DNA from 2 places in the Pseudobacillus sp. 179-B 2D1 NHS genome. Region 2 is predicted to be linked to the other one. Evidence: riboswitches for the same ligand, from Rfam matches in the RefSeq annotation. Region 2 holds a riboswitch; the other holds the start of a gene.

Region 1 (7,554 bases), on a different contig from region 2:
ATGAAGTGGAGAAAGAAAACCCAAAGCAAATGATGCCTTCGCTCGTCGAAGAACTCTTGAAAGAGGCGGTTCAAACAGAGACCGAAAAAATTGGCGAGTTTTCTATTCAAGGCCGTTCTTATGTCATTATTGTTAGTCCGCTTTATAATGGGAAAAACGTTCGTGGAGCGGTTGCTGTTGTTCGTGATATGACGGAAGAGCGCCGGCTTGACAAGTTAAGAAAGGATTTTGTAGCGAACGTTTCTCATGAGCTTCGTACGCCGATTTCTATGCTTCAAGGCTATAGCGAGGCAATCATTGATGATATTGCTGCTACAGAAGACGAAAAAAGAGAAATGGCTCGAATCATTTATGATGAGTCACTGCGGATTGGCCGGCTTGTCAATGAGCTTTTAGATTTGGCACGGATGGAGGCGGGACATATTTCTTTGAATCTAGAAGAAGTGGATTTTCCAGCGTTTATTCAGCGGGTGACTGATAAATTCCAAGGGATTGCCAAAGAAAAGCATATTGATTTAACGTGGCAGATTCCTAATGAAAAAATATTAACTAAATTGGATCCTGATCGCATTGAGCAAGTTTTAACCAACTTGATTGATAATGCTTTGCGCCATACACCGGAACATGGCTTCGTAAAAGTGAGCTATGAGTTAAAAGCAGATGGCCATCATATATCCGTCCAGGATTCTGGAGCGGGAATTAGCGAAGAGGATTTGCCTTTTGTGTTTGAACGCTTTTACAAAGGGGATAAGGCCCGGACAAGAGGCCGTTCTGGAACGGGGCTCGGCCTTTCCATTGCAAAGAATATTATCTCCGCTCATAATGGCAGCATTAAAGTACAGAGCAAATTGGGACAAGGAACCATTTTCTCATTTCGCCTGCCCGGAGAGTAAGTAATTTACCGCTTTGCTTGTTTATCCAGAAAAATAGTCATACTGGAAACGCTTTCCGTCATACAACTAAAAGGGCAGCAAAAAAGCAAGTTGGAGGCGGTGCACCATGAAAGACTACATGAAACGTTTTATGATCGCTTTGCTTATGGCTTTGTGTGTTAGTTTGTTGATGATCGGGGGAGGGCTTGCACAATCAAGAAATGAGAAAAAGCAGTCTCTTATCCATAATAGTCACTTGGAGGAGATAGCAGGAAGGGTACATACAGATAGTGTGGCTCGGCAGCAAAGTATGTAAATCTAGGTTATTAGCAAAAGCAAGGGGCTGCCCCCCTTGCTTTTTTTTTGGGGGATTGTTATTATTTAATTAAATCTACTGGTCGTTACTTGTTGTTGTAACAGGTGAAGGCCGCTAGGAAAAATCTTATATTCATCTTCGGGGCAGGGTGAAATTCCCGACCGGCGGTATGGAAATAATCGTTTCTAAGCCCGCGAGCCGCAAGGTTGATTTGGTGAGAAGCCAAAGCCGACAGTATAGTCTGGATGGGAGAAGGTGAAGGTCTGCCGGCGTTCAAAATGTGCAGATTTGAACGTTTATTTGAGTATGACTTTTCTCCCTCAAGCTACTAGCTTGGGGGTTTGTTGTTCCTCAAGGATTTGGCAGCCTTTCTTCTTATGAATGATGAATGAGAAGAAGGAGAGAATTGTTGTGAAAAAAATGAATATCCGTATGTTGACGTCTGTGGGGTTATTGAGCACGCTTTCTTATTTACTCATGCTGCTGAATTTTCCAATTCCCCCGTTTCCAAGCTTTTTAATGATTGACTTCAGCGACATTCCTGCACTAATCGCTGCTATTATCTTTGGGCCGCTTGCTGGTATTATGGTAGAACTAGTGAAAAATATTTTAGACTTTTTTATGACTGGAAGTCCGACCGGTGTGCCAGTCGGCCACTTAGCCAACTTCGTTGCTGGCATTGCTTTTATTCTTCCGGTTTATTATGTATATAAGAAGTTTGAGACGAAAAAAGGCTTAACTTTTGCTTTAGTAGGTGGAACGGTGTTTATGGCAGTTATGATGAGCGTGTTAAATTACTATATTGTTCTTCCTGCTTATACACTTTTCTTAAACGCACCAGCTATGAGTGCGCCGGAGACGAAGCAAATGGTCGTTTCAGCTATCCTGCCTTTTAATATTGTTAAAGGAATTTTAATGGCTGCTGTCTTTATGCTCATTTATTCCCGAATTTACGTTTGGATGCGTAAACAAACAGCTGTCTCTTAAAATGTTACTAATAATAAGCTCTAAAAGTGGATGAAAAGACTTTTAGAGCTTTTTTATATGCTCCCATGGACCTGTGTACCAGTCAAAAAGTTCTTGAATGTTATAGTGCAAAGGGTATAATTATCCGTAGAAAATAGACATTTATACGGAAGAAAGATGAAGTGGAGGAGCAAATAGTGAATTTTTCAATAGGAAAAAAGTTATACTCTGGATTTATTGCAGTTTTGGTGATTTTAGTTATCGTAGGGGTTATTGGGTACCTGGCAGCTATCAAAATTGATAAGGAATACACGTTCTTGCTTGATGACCGTGTAAAAAAGATAGAAATGGTGAATGAAGTAATTACCATAGAAAAAGATATGTCTATCAACTCGCTCGCTTACTTTGCCTTTTCTGAACAGCGGGATTTGGACGCAATTAAGTCAAAACAAGAAGAATTTGCCAACATACTTAGTGAACTTAAACAGGCAACTAAACAGTCAAAGACTAAGGAAATATTAAATGAACTAGAAGAGGCGGGCGCCCGATATAACGAACTTACTTCTAAAGTCTTTGAAAGCCAGGAGAAGGGCCTGGAAGCTGAAACAAATAAATATGTCACCGAGACTAACGAAGCGGAAGAAGCATTAAAAGATAAAGCATTGGAATTAAAACAAGTGCAGATGGAAGAGGTGAACGAAACAAGAACGGAACTAAAACGTTACGTGGTGGCAACAAAAATATTTTTAATTTTGCTTGTAGCAGCCGGAACGATTTTAGGAGGCGTTATTGCTTATTTCATAGCACGATCGATTACAAGACCAGTCAGAAAGGTAACAGCTGCCTTGAAGGAAGTGACAGCAGGTAATTTGCAGGTAGACAAGCTGCGCATAAGAAATAAAGACGAGGTTGGAGAAATGGGAATGGCCTTCAATCAGCTGGTAGAGGATTTGCAAAATATCCTTGGCAAGGTTAATCAATCTGCTCTCCAACTATCTGCCCAATCTCAGGAATTGTCAGCTAGTACAGAACAAAGCGCTGCTTCTTCGCAAATGATGGCAAGTACAGCGGAGGAAAATATGAAAGGAAGCAGCATGCAGCGAGAGCTTATTAGCGAGGCAGTGGTGTCTATGGAGGAAATGTCAGAGGGGATTAAACAGATTGCCGAAAGCAACGAAAACATGCTTCATTCTGCTGAAGTAGTAGAATCGTTAGTTGGCCAGGGAGAAGAGGCTACTGAGCATGTATCTGATCAAATTGAAGATATTCATGTGTCCATAAAAGAAACAGAAGAGTACATGAAAATTTTAGAAAACCATGCGTCTGAGATACAGAAGGTGACCGGGTTAATTACCGCTATTTCTGAGCAGACCAATTTGCTCGCCTTAAATGCGGCCATTGAAGCGGCGCGTGCAGGGGAAGCTGGAAAAGGCTTTGCTGTCGTGGCAGAAGAGGTGCGCAAACTTGCTGAGCAGTCAAAAACTTCTGCGGCTGAAATTGCTGCGATGGTCAAAGAAATCCAAAAGGACACAAGTTTAGCCGCTGCATCTATTCAGGCTGGAAGCAATAAGGTGGAACAAGGCTTATCTGCTTCACAAACATCCCTTAAAGTGTTCAAGGAGATCAAGTCATCTGTAACAGATGTAGGGGAAAAAGTAGAGACCGTTTCAGCAGCGATTGAAGAATTAGAAGCCATGACAGAAGCTGTTTCACAGAGTGCTCATCAAGTAAGAGCAATTGCTGAAAAAACTGCTACTATAGCCCATGATTCGAGCGCAGCGACTGAAGAACAGCTAGCAGCCATTGAACAAATAGCAACAAGTTCACAAGCTCTGGCCTCATTGGCTACAGAGCTTCAAACTGAAGCGAGTAAATTCAGGATGTAAAGATAAAAAACCGGTGAGATCCTTGTCTCACCGGTTTTTTACTGGCACGTTTTATTCGTGTTTTAAAGGGTCGCCTTCAAATGGCTCATCTGCCACTTTGATCGAGTCTGTTGGGCAGCCTTCAAAAGCATCCTGCATGTCTTCTTCCAATACTTCCGGAACTGGCGTGTTTCCTTCATTGTCATCTAAAATTACGAATGCAAGGCCTTCATCATCGTAGTCATAGATATCAGGGGCAGCAGCACCGCAGGCGCCACAGGCAATGCATGTATCCTGATCAACAATTGTATATTTTGGCATGTCAAAACCTCCTAAGATCTATCCAAGCTATGTGGCATTTGCTTACCCACGCTCGTTTGAAAACTTCTTCCCTCATTGTATATCCGATTAGTTTTCTTTTCAATCATAATTTCTTAATAAAAAAATGATAAGGCTTTCATTAGCAATTCCTCCACATACGAGGAATTTTGACAAATTTCATGGTAAAATAAATGAAAGTACGAAAAGGGAGGCAAGCCATGCCTTTTCTACAAGCAATCTTATTGATGATGATTAATCAAATAAACGGACAAAGAACAGCTTCATCTATTTTTCATCTGTTAAAGGGAAAGAAGTCTTCGCAAACGATACAAGATGCCCGATTATATCATTTAGACAAATGGTTTCAGACAGCTTCCTTTTTGGAGAGAACGGCCTTTGAGCAAATTATCCATGATTTAACTGACCGGCAGCTCATCGAAGTGGATGAACTAAAACGCGTACGTGTGACAAACACGGGAAGGACAAGACTGGAGGTTCTCTCTGAAACTCTGCCTCCACTTGAGTTTTTACATGGATGGAGCTTGCAGGATTGCGCTGTGATTTTTTGGAAAAGACTCTCTTTAACTGTTCAGGTCGCTTCGCATTTAATTTACCGGGACGATGCTTATCTTCCAATAACGAAAGATGAACAAATTCAAGCATGGTTGAAATCATTTTTAGCAACCAGACAGCTGTCGAAGAAAACCTTGGCAGCCTATCTTCATCACGAGCTGCTGACTCTTCTGCAAGAACAGCGGGTTGAAGATCCACTTATTTTAGTGCTGCGTCTTTCAGGAAAACAGCGAACCGGTAAAACAACAGTCCAGGCGGGAGAACTGCTTAGCATGGAAAGTGCTGAATATTGGTATCGCTTTTTGAACTTGATTCACTTTGCGATCCAACACATTATTCAGCATGCTGCACAGTTTCCGCTATTATTCACAATGATACAAGATATATACGAGCCGGTTGTTTTAACACAATCGACAAAAAAAACAGCAGATATGCTAAAAAAAGGTTTGTCCATTGAAGAAATTACAACTCATCGACGCTTAAAGCAAAGCACAGTAGAAGATCATGTGGTCGAGCTGGCTTTTAATTATCCGGGTTTTTCTATTCGGCCTTTTGTTGATAAAGCAACAGAAGAGCAGGTGCTCAAAGCGGCTGCTGTCCTTTCCAACAAGAGAATCAAGCCGATTAAAGAGCGGCTGCCGGATGTTTCTTATTTTCAAATTAGGCTTGTGCTGGCTAAATATAGCGGATAAAGGAAGATGAACATGGACCAGGTTTTATTTCAACGGTTTGGTTATTCTACTTTTAGAACCGGCCAAAAAGAAACAATTGAATCCTTGCTATCAGGCCACCACACATTGGCTATGCTTCCAACTGGAACAGGAAAGTCGCTATGCTATCAGCTACCAGCGTATTTGCTTCCGGGAAGTGTGCTTATAGTTTCCCCATTGTTATCACTTATGCAAGATCAGGTTGAGCAATTGAAAATGCGCGGGGAGAAAAGCGTGGCTGCTTTGAACTCATTTTTATCGTTCCAAGAAAAGCAACAAGTGATCCGCCGGCTGCCGAACTACCGCTTTATCTTTTTATCCCCCGAAATGTTGATGAGCGAGCAAGTGATTAAGGCGCTGAGGAGGGTACAGCTCTCTCTTTTTGTTGTGGATGAAGCGCATTGCATTTCCCAATGGGGCCATGATTTTCGGCCGGATTACCGTCTGTTAGGTGAAGTGAGAGAGCGGCTTGACTATCCTCTAACTCTCGCTTTGACAGCCACAGCCACAGCTGAAGTCAGGCGCGATATTATTCAGTACTTAAAGGTCGAACAGATGGAAGAGTGGATCTTCTCCGTGGACCGACCAAATATTGCAATGGCGGTAGAACAGCTCCCGTCACATGCTGATAAGCAAGCCAGACTGCTAAGGCTAATTAGCGAGCTTGAGAAGCCGGGAATTGTATATTTTTCAAGTAAGCGGGCAACAGAGGAGGGGGCTGGCTGGTTACGGCAGCATGGTATTGGAAAAGTAGCATTTTATCACGGGGGCATGGAACAGGAAGACCGCATTTTGATTCAGCAGCAATTTTTGCGTGATGAACTAGATGTTATTTGTGCGACCAGTGCCTTTGGAATGGGAGTGAATAAAGATAACATTCGGTTTGTTATTCATTATCATCTTCCAGCTCAGCTTGAATCTTATTTGCAGGAGATTGGCAGAGGCGGCAGAGACGGAGGAAGGGCGCTTTCCGTTCTGTTATATACCCCGGGAGATGAAGAGTTTCATTCGATGATAGCCGAAGGGGAATTTCCCTCCGACAGCCAAATTACCGGCTATTTATCTCCCTCTGACGGTCAGACAGAAGAGGAGCGGATAACGGCTTTGCAGCTGACTGACGTGCAGGCCCGTTTCCTTCGTCATTATGCTCAAGAAGCAGCGCGAAAAGGTCAGACCAATATTGCTGAGTATGTTATGGCCAAACGACAGGAACGGCTCAGGCAGAAGGAAGAAAAACGGCTGACGATGCTTCGGTGGGTACGGGCGAAGACATGCCGACGGCAAGAAATCCTTAACTATTTTGAAGAACAGCTGGAGAGTAAACCCGCTAATTGCTGTGATTTGTGCGGCATAGACTGGCAGAAATATAACAAGCGTGGTTCCCCAGAAAAACGTGAGGAGCTGGATTGGCAAGCTATTCTCAGTTCTTTGCTTCAAGTTGAGAGGTGACGGGAATAGACATATGAAAAGAAATAAGCAAGCTGATCTCATCCGGCAAATGACGGATAAAGAGGTGCTCCATGCTCTTTATTTAACGCAATTTCTTTTGCTGCTGTTATCACTCATTATCGGCAGTTTTGTATTTGAGGATTTAAAGGAGTTTTACCGCTTGTTTAAATGGTCCTTCGCGGATATCGTTATTTGGGGCGGAGGAGCGGGACTGTTAGTGGTTGCAATGGATTTATATTTAATGAAAAAGCTGCCTGAAAAGTATTATGATGACGGGGGCATCAATAACCGGCTATTCGCGAGCCGTTCTGTTGCAGAAATCTTTTTAATTGCTTTTTTGGTTGCAGTGTCTGAAGAAATTTTTTTCAGGGGAATGGTCCAGACGATAGTTGGATTCATTCCGGCAAGTATTCTTTTCGCTATCATTCATGTGAGGTATTTATCACAGTGGTATTTAACAATCAATGTCATTCTTCTAAGCT
Region 2 (7,554 bases):
AGCCGGACTATCCTTGTGATCTACACCAATATACTGATACTGGTCGTTTATCTGGTATAAAAGGAAATGTAGACTTAAATCAACTGATAGGAAACAAACGGCTGTCATGGTTTTTGAATAAGGAAGAGACAAAGGCCGCTGTTGTCACAAAAGGGAAGTATAGGATTTATACCGGTGTCTTTAAAACCGAGAAAGAGGCAGAAAAGCAGGCACAGTTGATCAGTGTAAAGTTAGGTTATAAGCCATTTACCAAAGAAAAGCGTATCTGGACCGGTGTATTTGAAACCCTTGAATCTGCAACCATTGCTCAGCAAGATATTAGACGAGAGTTTGGTTTTAATCCGCAAATCAGGCAAGAACAATAAGAAAAGCCCCGCTCGTTTGAGTGGAGCTTATTTTTATTGCCAGTGTTTTTTCCAGTCTCTAATTACTACATTTGGTTTATTGTAAACTGTGTCAGCTGTTTGAAGTACATTCTTCGTGGGATCAAAGACCGCTCCACTAAAAAACCATTTATTGTCTTCAACACTATACCAACTGATTAGAAACTCGTTTTTTCTTAATACTTGAGCTCTAAGAGTATAAGCAGCTCCAGTAATATGAGTTAAAACACCATTCTTTATATAATACCAATCGGCGTTCTCCCAATACTCACTGTCCGTTTCCGCAACTGCCAGAATGTCCGGTTGTCCCTTGTATTTAGAAGGGTACATATGAACAGATTTCTTTGTTGCATTTAATGTGTAGTCTCTAAAATAATGACTAGACTTTTTGATATGGCTTGTTCCAACCTTTTGTGTGTAGAGTGTGTAATTCCCTCTGTAAAGTAAATCTCCTTCATTAGCACCGGCCCAAACATGCGCCCAATCACCACGGTTGTATGAGGCAATCGCCTTTTTCTCTCTAACCCCGGCAAAATACACTTTATAAGCCACACCATTTGCATCTTTCAATGTGTATGTAACTCGGCTTTGTTTAGGACTGATCGGATTTTTCGCTGCTTCTGCATTTGAATGAAAGGCTGTAAAACCGACAAGTAATAAGACCATAGATATAAGTACCTTTAAATATTTCTTCATTTCTTTCCTCCTTTTTTATTTATAAGTTTATTTTATCAGGTAAAATAGGATTGGGAAGAAATAATTAGAAATTTTTTCTAATTATTTGATTATATAGTTCTACATATCATGTGAAGGAGAGGATGTTATTGTCGTTGAATAGTATTAAGGACTTTAAAGAGTTGGAAAAATTCAGGTGTGAAAATAATATAAATCTTCGATGCAGAAAGACAGGGCTCTTTTTGAGACATTTGGAGCCAATAGAAGGAGCCATGCTTTTTCTTGTATTAGAAGACGGATCATTGGTGGAAATGGCAGCACATCAATTAGAAGAAGCATTTGAGATTGTGGCATTGCCAACAAAAAAATAAAGAAAATGGCTCTTTTGTTTTATTGGGGACCATGGGGACCAATTGGGGACCAAATTCATCAAAAACCTTCTTTTTTGACTCGAATTAATCATAATGGGAAGATTAAAAACCTTGACACAATCGTATTCCTAGAGTAATAATAAGAATTAACTTGAATAGTGTATCCTTCGGGGCGGGGTGAAATTCCCCACCGGCGGTGATGAGCAATGGCTCTTAGTCCGTGACCCGCGTTCGTTTGAAAGCGGTGGATTCGGTGAAATTCCGAAGCCGACAGTGAAAGTCTGGATGGGAGAAGGATGAGGCATTTTAAAAATGGATTTTTAAGATGCTTATTTGGCTATGCCTTTTACGCCCCGTATATTTTATATATACGGGGCTTTGTTGGTTTATTGGCTGTAAACCATTCATTGGACGAAAATACTTATTGGATGGAGAGAGAGGACTAGCGAAATGTTAAAGGAACAATATATGGAGTTAGCCTTGTCGATTGCGGAGGGCGTCAGAGGACAGACGTCTCCGAACCCGCCGGTTGGCGCTGTAGTCGTGAAGGACGGACGTGTGATTGGAATGGGCGCTCACTTGAAAGCAGGCACTCCCCACGCGGAAGTTCATGCGCTTCGTGCCGCCGGAGAAGAAGCGATGGGAGCTGATTTGTATGTTACGTTGGAGCCTTGCTCACATCATGGAAAGACGCCGCCGTGCGCAGACCTTGTCGTTTCAACCGGAATCAAGCGGGTCTTTATCGCGACGATGGACCCGAATCCGCAGGTGAGCGGAAAAGGTATCCAGAAATTGAAAGCTGCCGGTATCGAAGTGGAGATTGGCATTTGCCAGGACCGCGCAGATCACCTGTTACAACCGTTTTTTCATTTTATTGAACATAACACCCCCTTCGTCACAATGAAAACAGCCATTACAGCCGATGGCAAAACAGCCGCCTACACAGGTCATAGCCGCTGGATAACAGATGCGCCGGCAAGAGAAGATGTTCATGGTTTGAGACATGAGCATGATGCGATTTTAGTCGGTGTGAATACCGTTCTTCAGGACAACCCTCTCCTTACTACCCGTTTGCCCCACGGAGGAAAACACCCCATTCGAGTCATTTTAGACACACATTTACGTACTCCTATAACTGCAAAAGTAATCGAAAACAAAGAAGCCGAGACGCTTATTATCTGTGGCAACGAAGCCTCTCTTGACAAAGAAGAAGCGTTAATTACCGCAGGCGCTGATGTGATTCGCTTGGAAACGGCTGATATTCCAATCCCTCTTCTTTTAAAAAAATTAGGGGAGGAAGGGATCATGACGCTGCTCGTAGAAGGCGGCGGTGAAGTGAATGCTTCCTTTTACCAGGAAAAAGCCTTTCAACGACTGATCATTTACATGGCACCTAAGCTCATTGGCGGCAAAATCGCGCCGACTCCTTTCGGGGGAGAAGGATTCCCAACGATGGATGAGTCCATTCCATTAACGTTTGATAAGGTGGAAATGATCGGACAAGATATTAAGATTACGGCTTCACGGAAAGAAGGGTGACAATATTGTTCACTGGCATTATCGAAGAAATTGGCACCATTGAAGAGGTGCTTGCCCGGACCCAGTCGATGCAGCTGACAATTGCGGCCTCAAAAGTGCTGGAGGATGTCCAGCTCGGGGATAGCATCGCGGTGAACGGTGTCTGCTTAACCGTTACAAGTTTTACCGCTGAGCGTTTTACGGTTGATGTTATGCCGGAAACGTTCCAGGACACTTCCTTGAACAAAGTAAATCGGGGATCAAAAGTGAATTTGGAACGGGCGATGGCAGCGAATGGCCGTTTTGGTGGTCATTTCGTTTCCGGCCACGTAGACGGTGTCGGGACAATATCGGGCAAGAAACAAGTTGAAAATGCGCTTTATGTGGATATCACTTATTCGGCTGAGCTGGCGCCTTACCTGATGCCGAAAGGATCGGTGGCGCTAGATGGAACATCATTAACAATTTTTTATGTGTCTGAAAAAGAAATAACGATCTCGCTCATTCCGCATACACAAGAGGAAACGATTTTAGCGAAAAAAGCGATCGGTGATCCAGTTAATATTGAATGTGACATGCTTGCGAAATATGTAGAGCGAATGATGAATCGGCAAGCGGAAAAACCAGCTTCCAACGTAACGATGGAGCTGTTGGAAAAACACGGCTTTGCCTAATAATACAAACGAGGTGAAAAAGATGTTTGCATCGATAGAAGAAGCACTGGAAGACCTTAGAAATGGGAAAGTCATCATCGTTGTGGACGATGAAGATCGCGAAAACGAAGGCGACTTTGTCGGCCTGGCAGACCTGGCTGATGCCGAAATGGTGAATTTCATGGCGAAGGTGGGCCGCGGCCTCATTTGCGTACCAGTGGAAGAAGAAAAAGCCCAACAACTCGGCTTAAATATGATGGTTGATCATAATACAGACAGCCACGGAACCGCATTTACTGTGAGCATTGACCACGTATCGACTCACACAGGGATCAGCGCCTTTGAACGGGCAGCAACGATTCAGGAAATGATGAAGAAGGATGCAGCGCCTGCCGATTTTAAACGGCCAGGCCATATTTTCCCGCTCATTGCCAAAAAAGGCGGTGTATTAAAACGGGCCGGCCATACAGAAGCAGCGGTGGATTTAGCGCTGCTTGCCGGCCATCAAGGTGCGGGTGTGATTTGTGAGATTATGAAGGAAGATGGAACGATGGCAAGACTTCCGGATTTATTCGCGATGGCGGAAGAGTTGGATTTGAAAATCGTTACCATCCAACATTTAATTGAATATCGCCGCAAGAAGGAAGCATTGGTTACCCGGGAAGTAGAAATTGAGCTGCCGACAGAATTCGGCCACTTTAAAGCGGTTGGCTACACGGAAAATTTGACGGGCAAAGACCATGTAGCCCTTATTAAAGGTGATGTAAGCGATGGTTCTCCTGTGCTTGTCCGTGTTCATTCGGAATGCTTAACAGGCGATGTTTTCGGTTCCTACCGTTGTGACTGCGGCCCTCAATTGCATGCGGCGCTTCAGCAAATCGAAGAAGCGGGCCGCGGCGTCTTGCTTTATATGAGGCAGGAAGGCCGTGGCATCGGTTTGATCAACAAGCTGAAGGCGTACAAGCTGCAGGAACAGGGCTATGATACAGTAGAAGCCAATGAAAAGCTTGGCTTCCCGGACGATCTGCGTGATTACGGCATTGGGGCTCAAATTTTACGTGACCTCGGCGTTAAAGAAATGAAGCTGTTAACAAATAACCCGCGTAAGATTGCCGGCTTAAAAGGCTACGGCTTAGAAATCATCGATCGCGTGCCGCTGGAAATGCCACCGAAAGATGAAAACCGCCGCTATTTGGAAACGAAAGTAACAAAGTTAGGTCATTTTTTAACTATTTAATTAGGGAGAGAAGAACATGAGCAGAACATTTGAAGGGAATTTAATTGGAACAGGCTTGAAGGTGGGCATCGTTGTCGCCCGCTTTAATGAATTTATTACTGGTAAATTACTGAGCGGAGCAGAGGATGCCCTGCGCCGTCACGGAGTTGAAGAAGAAAACGTGGATACCGCTTGGGTACCGGGCGCATTTGAAATTCCGTTGATCGCCAAAAAGATGGCGGACAGCGGCAAATACGATGCCGTTATCACACTTGGCACAGTCATCCGCGGATCTACAGCTCACTTTGAATACGTTAGCAATGAAGCAACAAAAGGGGTAGCCCAAGCCGCCATGCAGTCAGGCGTACCGGTCATCTTCGGTGTGCTGACAACGGACACGATTGAGCAAGCGATTGAGCGCGCTGGTACAAAAGCTGGCAACAAAGGCTGGGAAGCTGCTGCGACAGCGATTGAGATGGCAAACTTGGTCAGATCGATCGAAGGATAATAGAAAGACCTGCCCCTGCTGTTTTGAGACGGAAACGGGGCAGGTTATTTGAGGAAATAATAAGGTAAAGTAAATATTGCAAAGCTTATGACTGAAAGGGAGCACCTATAAAGAAAACCTTGATGCGGGCATCAAGGTTTTCTTCTTGACCGTTAAAATCTAATTTTACTTTAGGAATGCTCTTTAAACTGATAGACGAAAGAAATCCAAGCTTTTCTTTAAGGCATGCTTCACAAAATTCCTCTGCTCTGTATAGTATTTCCTTCTTTATCATGTTTATATCTAAGGCGTTTTGGAGTTCTTGAATCTTGTTTTTTACCTCCTCCAACTTAAGTGCATATTCTTTTCCTTTTTTAGTTATTTCGGGAGGAATGTGTTCTTTGAAATGTTCTGATACCTTAGCCACATCCTGACGGTTAAGACTGTCAACTCCACTATTAATTGCATCTTGAATCCTATTTTTAGCTTCATTTACTTTACGTGTCGCTTCTTCTCTTAAACATTGTTCCGCCGCTTCTGCTTCTCCAACTGGATTGCGGATAGGCATAGTAATTTCTCTCCTTGCAAAAAATGGATACAGTAAAAGGATTTCCTTTAAATGAAGAAAGGAGTGTGAGAAAGATGGGGAGATGAGAAAACGCCAGATAAATGGCGTTTAATCATTATTCATCATTGGTTGTCTCGCTTCTTTTTTGTGTTATCTGTTAAATTATTTACGGCGTTTTTAGTTGCATCAACAGTATTCATTGCAACGTTTTCTGTTGTTTCTAAAGCATTATGCATTGTTTCAAATGCAGAGCCTGCTGTGTTCTTAATGCTCTCTGTGACACTTTTGTTATTTTGCTGATTTTGACTATTTCTTTGATTATTCATTAAGTTTCACCTCCTAAGCAGGAATAGGATATGTATTTTATAATTAATTATTCAGACCATCTACACGAATCAATTTTCTTCAATTTGAAATCGTGTCACACACTCCTGTTTACCTGTTCTGCTTATTTGCAAACGGCAACGGGGCAGGTCCTTTTTTGTCAGTGTTGTTCTTCAAGTAGTGCTTTGATACAATACTTGTTGTGGCTTGGCTGTTTATGCAGCAAAAGCGGGTAGGGAGAGGGCGATGTACGAGAGGTACATTTATTTATGAAGAAGAGTGGAGGTTTTTTTCAGTTAGCTGATCACGGAACAACCATTAAGCGGGAAGTGACAGCGGGAGTTATCGGTTTCTTCACAATTATTTATATTGTGGCTGTTAACTCATTGATTTTGTCGGAGGCAGGCGTGCCATTTGAAGGAGCAGTCATTGCGACCATTCTCACTTCATTTATCGGCTGTGCGATTATGGCTTTTTGGGCAAATGCCCCTATTTTACTTGTGCCAGGCATGGGGCTGAACGCAATGTTTACGTATACATTCGTTCATGCGATGGCGCTGAGCTGGCAGGAAGCACTTGGAGTCGTCGCGGTATCAGGACTTATCTTTTTCCTAGTGACAGTGACGAAATTGGCCGATTGGCTCAATGCATCCATTCCGTCTGTTTTAAAGGAGGCCATTTCAGTCGGGTTAGGTTTTTTCCTAATGCTTATTGGACTGGAAAAGGGCGGGCTCGTTGTACGGGGAGAGCACTCCATTTTGGCGATGGGGAATCTGGGAGAACCGGCTGTGCTCCTTACCGTATTGACGCTGATCGTTACGATCATCGTCTTTTTGAAAGGCATTCAAGGCGGCTTCTTATGGAGCATTTTATTTGGCACCATCGCTGCCTGGGTAATGGGGTTGCTGCCGGAAGTAGGAGATACCTCTTTTTCCTTCGCTGTGTATGGCGATGTGTTTTCAGCATTTTCCCTGTCAAAATGGGCCACGGTTCCTTTCTGGTCTGCCGTGTTTTCGTTAACGATGGTGCTCATATTTGAAAATATCGGCCTTGTGCACGGCCATACGGAATTTGCCGGCCGTCCAGATAAGTTTAAGCGGGCGCTGCAAGCCAATGCCTTTTCCTCTTTTTTTTCAGGGATTTTGGGAACGAGCCCAACGGTGTCCACTGTGGAAAGTTCAGCGGTGATCGCTGCTGGCGGAAGAACAGGGCTAACGACATTGACGACAGGCGTCTTATTCCTGCTGTCGGTGTTTGCCATTCCTTACATGAAGCTGATTCCTGACATGGCCATCGCTCCGGTCCTAATGATGATTGGCAGCTTGATGATACAAAATATCCGCCATTTGGATTTGACGG

Evidence for each region. Region 2 has a riboswitch for FMN ahead of ribD (bifunctional diaminohydroxyphosphoribosylaminopyrimidine deaminase/5-amino-6-(5-phosphoribosylamino)uracil reductase RibD). Riboswitches for the same ligand answer to the same signal wherever they lie in the genome.
Region 1: another riboswitch for FMN. It lies ahead of ACH0BF_RS05635 (ECF transporter S component); the one in region 2 lies ahead of ribD (bifunctional diaminohydroxyphosphoribosylaminopyrimidine deaminase/5-amino-6-(5-phosphoribosylamino)uracil reductase RibD).

Annotation. Positions count from the first base shown of each region.
Region 1 is NZ_JBIQDP010000004.1:91,376-98,929, forward strand. It holds gene ACH0BF_RS05625 (ATP-binding protein) at 1-893, shown strand, start outside; gene ACH0BF_RS05630 (hypothetical protein) at 1,000-1,188, shown strand; FMN riboswitch at 1,319-1,449, shown strand; gene ACH0BF_RS05635 (ECF transporter S component) at 1,600-2,175, shown strand; gene ACH0BF_RS05640 (methyl-accepting chemotaxis protein) at 2,352-4,040, shown strand; gene ACH0BF_RS05645 (ferredoxin) at 4,092-4,340, opposite strand; gene ACH0BF_RS05650 (YpbB family protein) at 4,559-5,605, shown strand; gene ACH0BF_RS05655 (RecQ family ATP-dependent DNA helicase) at 5,618-7,072, shown strand; gene ACH0BF_RS05660 (CPBP family intramembrane glutamic endopeptidase) at 7,086-7,554, shown strand, end outside.
Region 2 is NZ_JBIQDP010000001.1:57,641-65,194, forward strand. It holds gene ACH0BF_RS00395 (GH25 family lysozyme) at 1-365, shown strand, start outside; gene ACH0BF_RS00400 (hypothetical protein) at 399-1,079, opposite strand; gene ACH0BF_RS00405 (hypothetical protein) at 1,208-1,429, shown strand; FMN riboswitch at 1,589-1,730, shown strand; gene ribD (bifunctional diaminohydroxyphosphoribosylaminopyrimidine deaminase/5-amino-6-(5-phosphoribosylamino)uracil reductase RibD) at 1,880-2,968, shown strand; gene ribE (riboflavin synthase) at 2,974-3,621, shown strand; gene ACH0BF_RS00420 (bifunctional 3,4-dihydroxy-2-butanone-4-phosphate synthase/GTP cyclohydrolase II) at 3,644-4,837, shown strand; gene ribH (6,7-dimethyl-8-ribityllumazine synthase) at 4,854-5,324, shown strand; gene ACH0BF_RS00430 (hypothetical protein) at 5,410-5,871, opposite strand; gene ACH0BF_RS00435 (hypothetical protein) at 5,994-6,197, opposite strand; gene ACH0BF_RS00440 (NCS2 family permease) at 6,465-7,554, shown strand, end outside.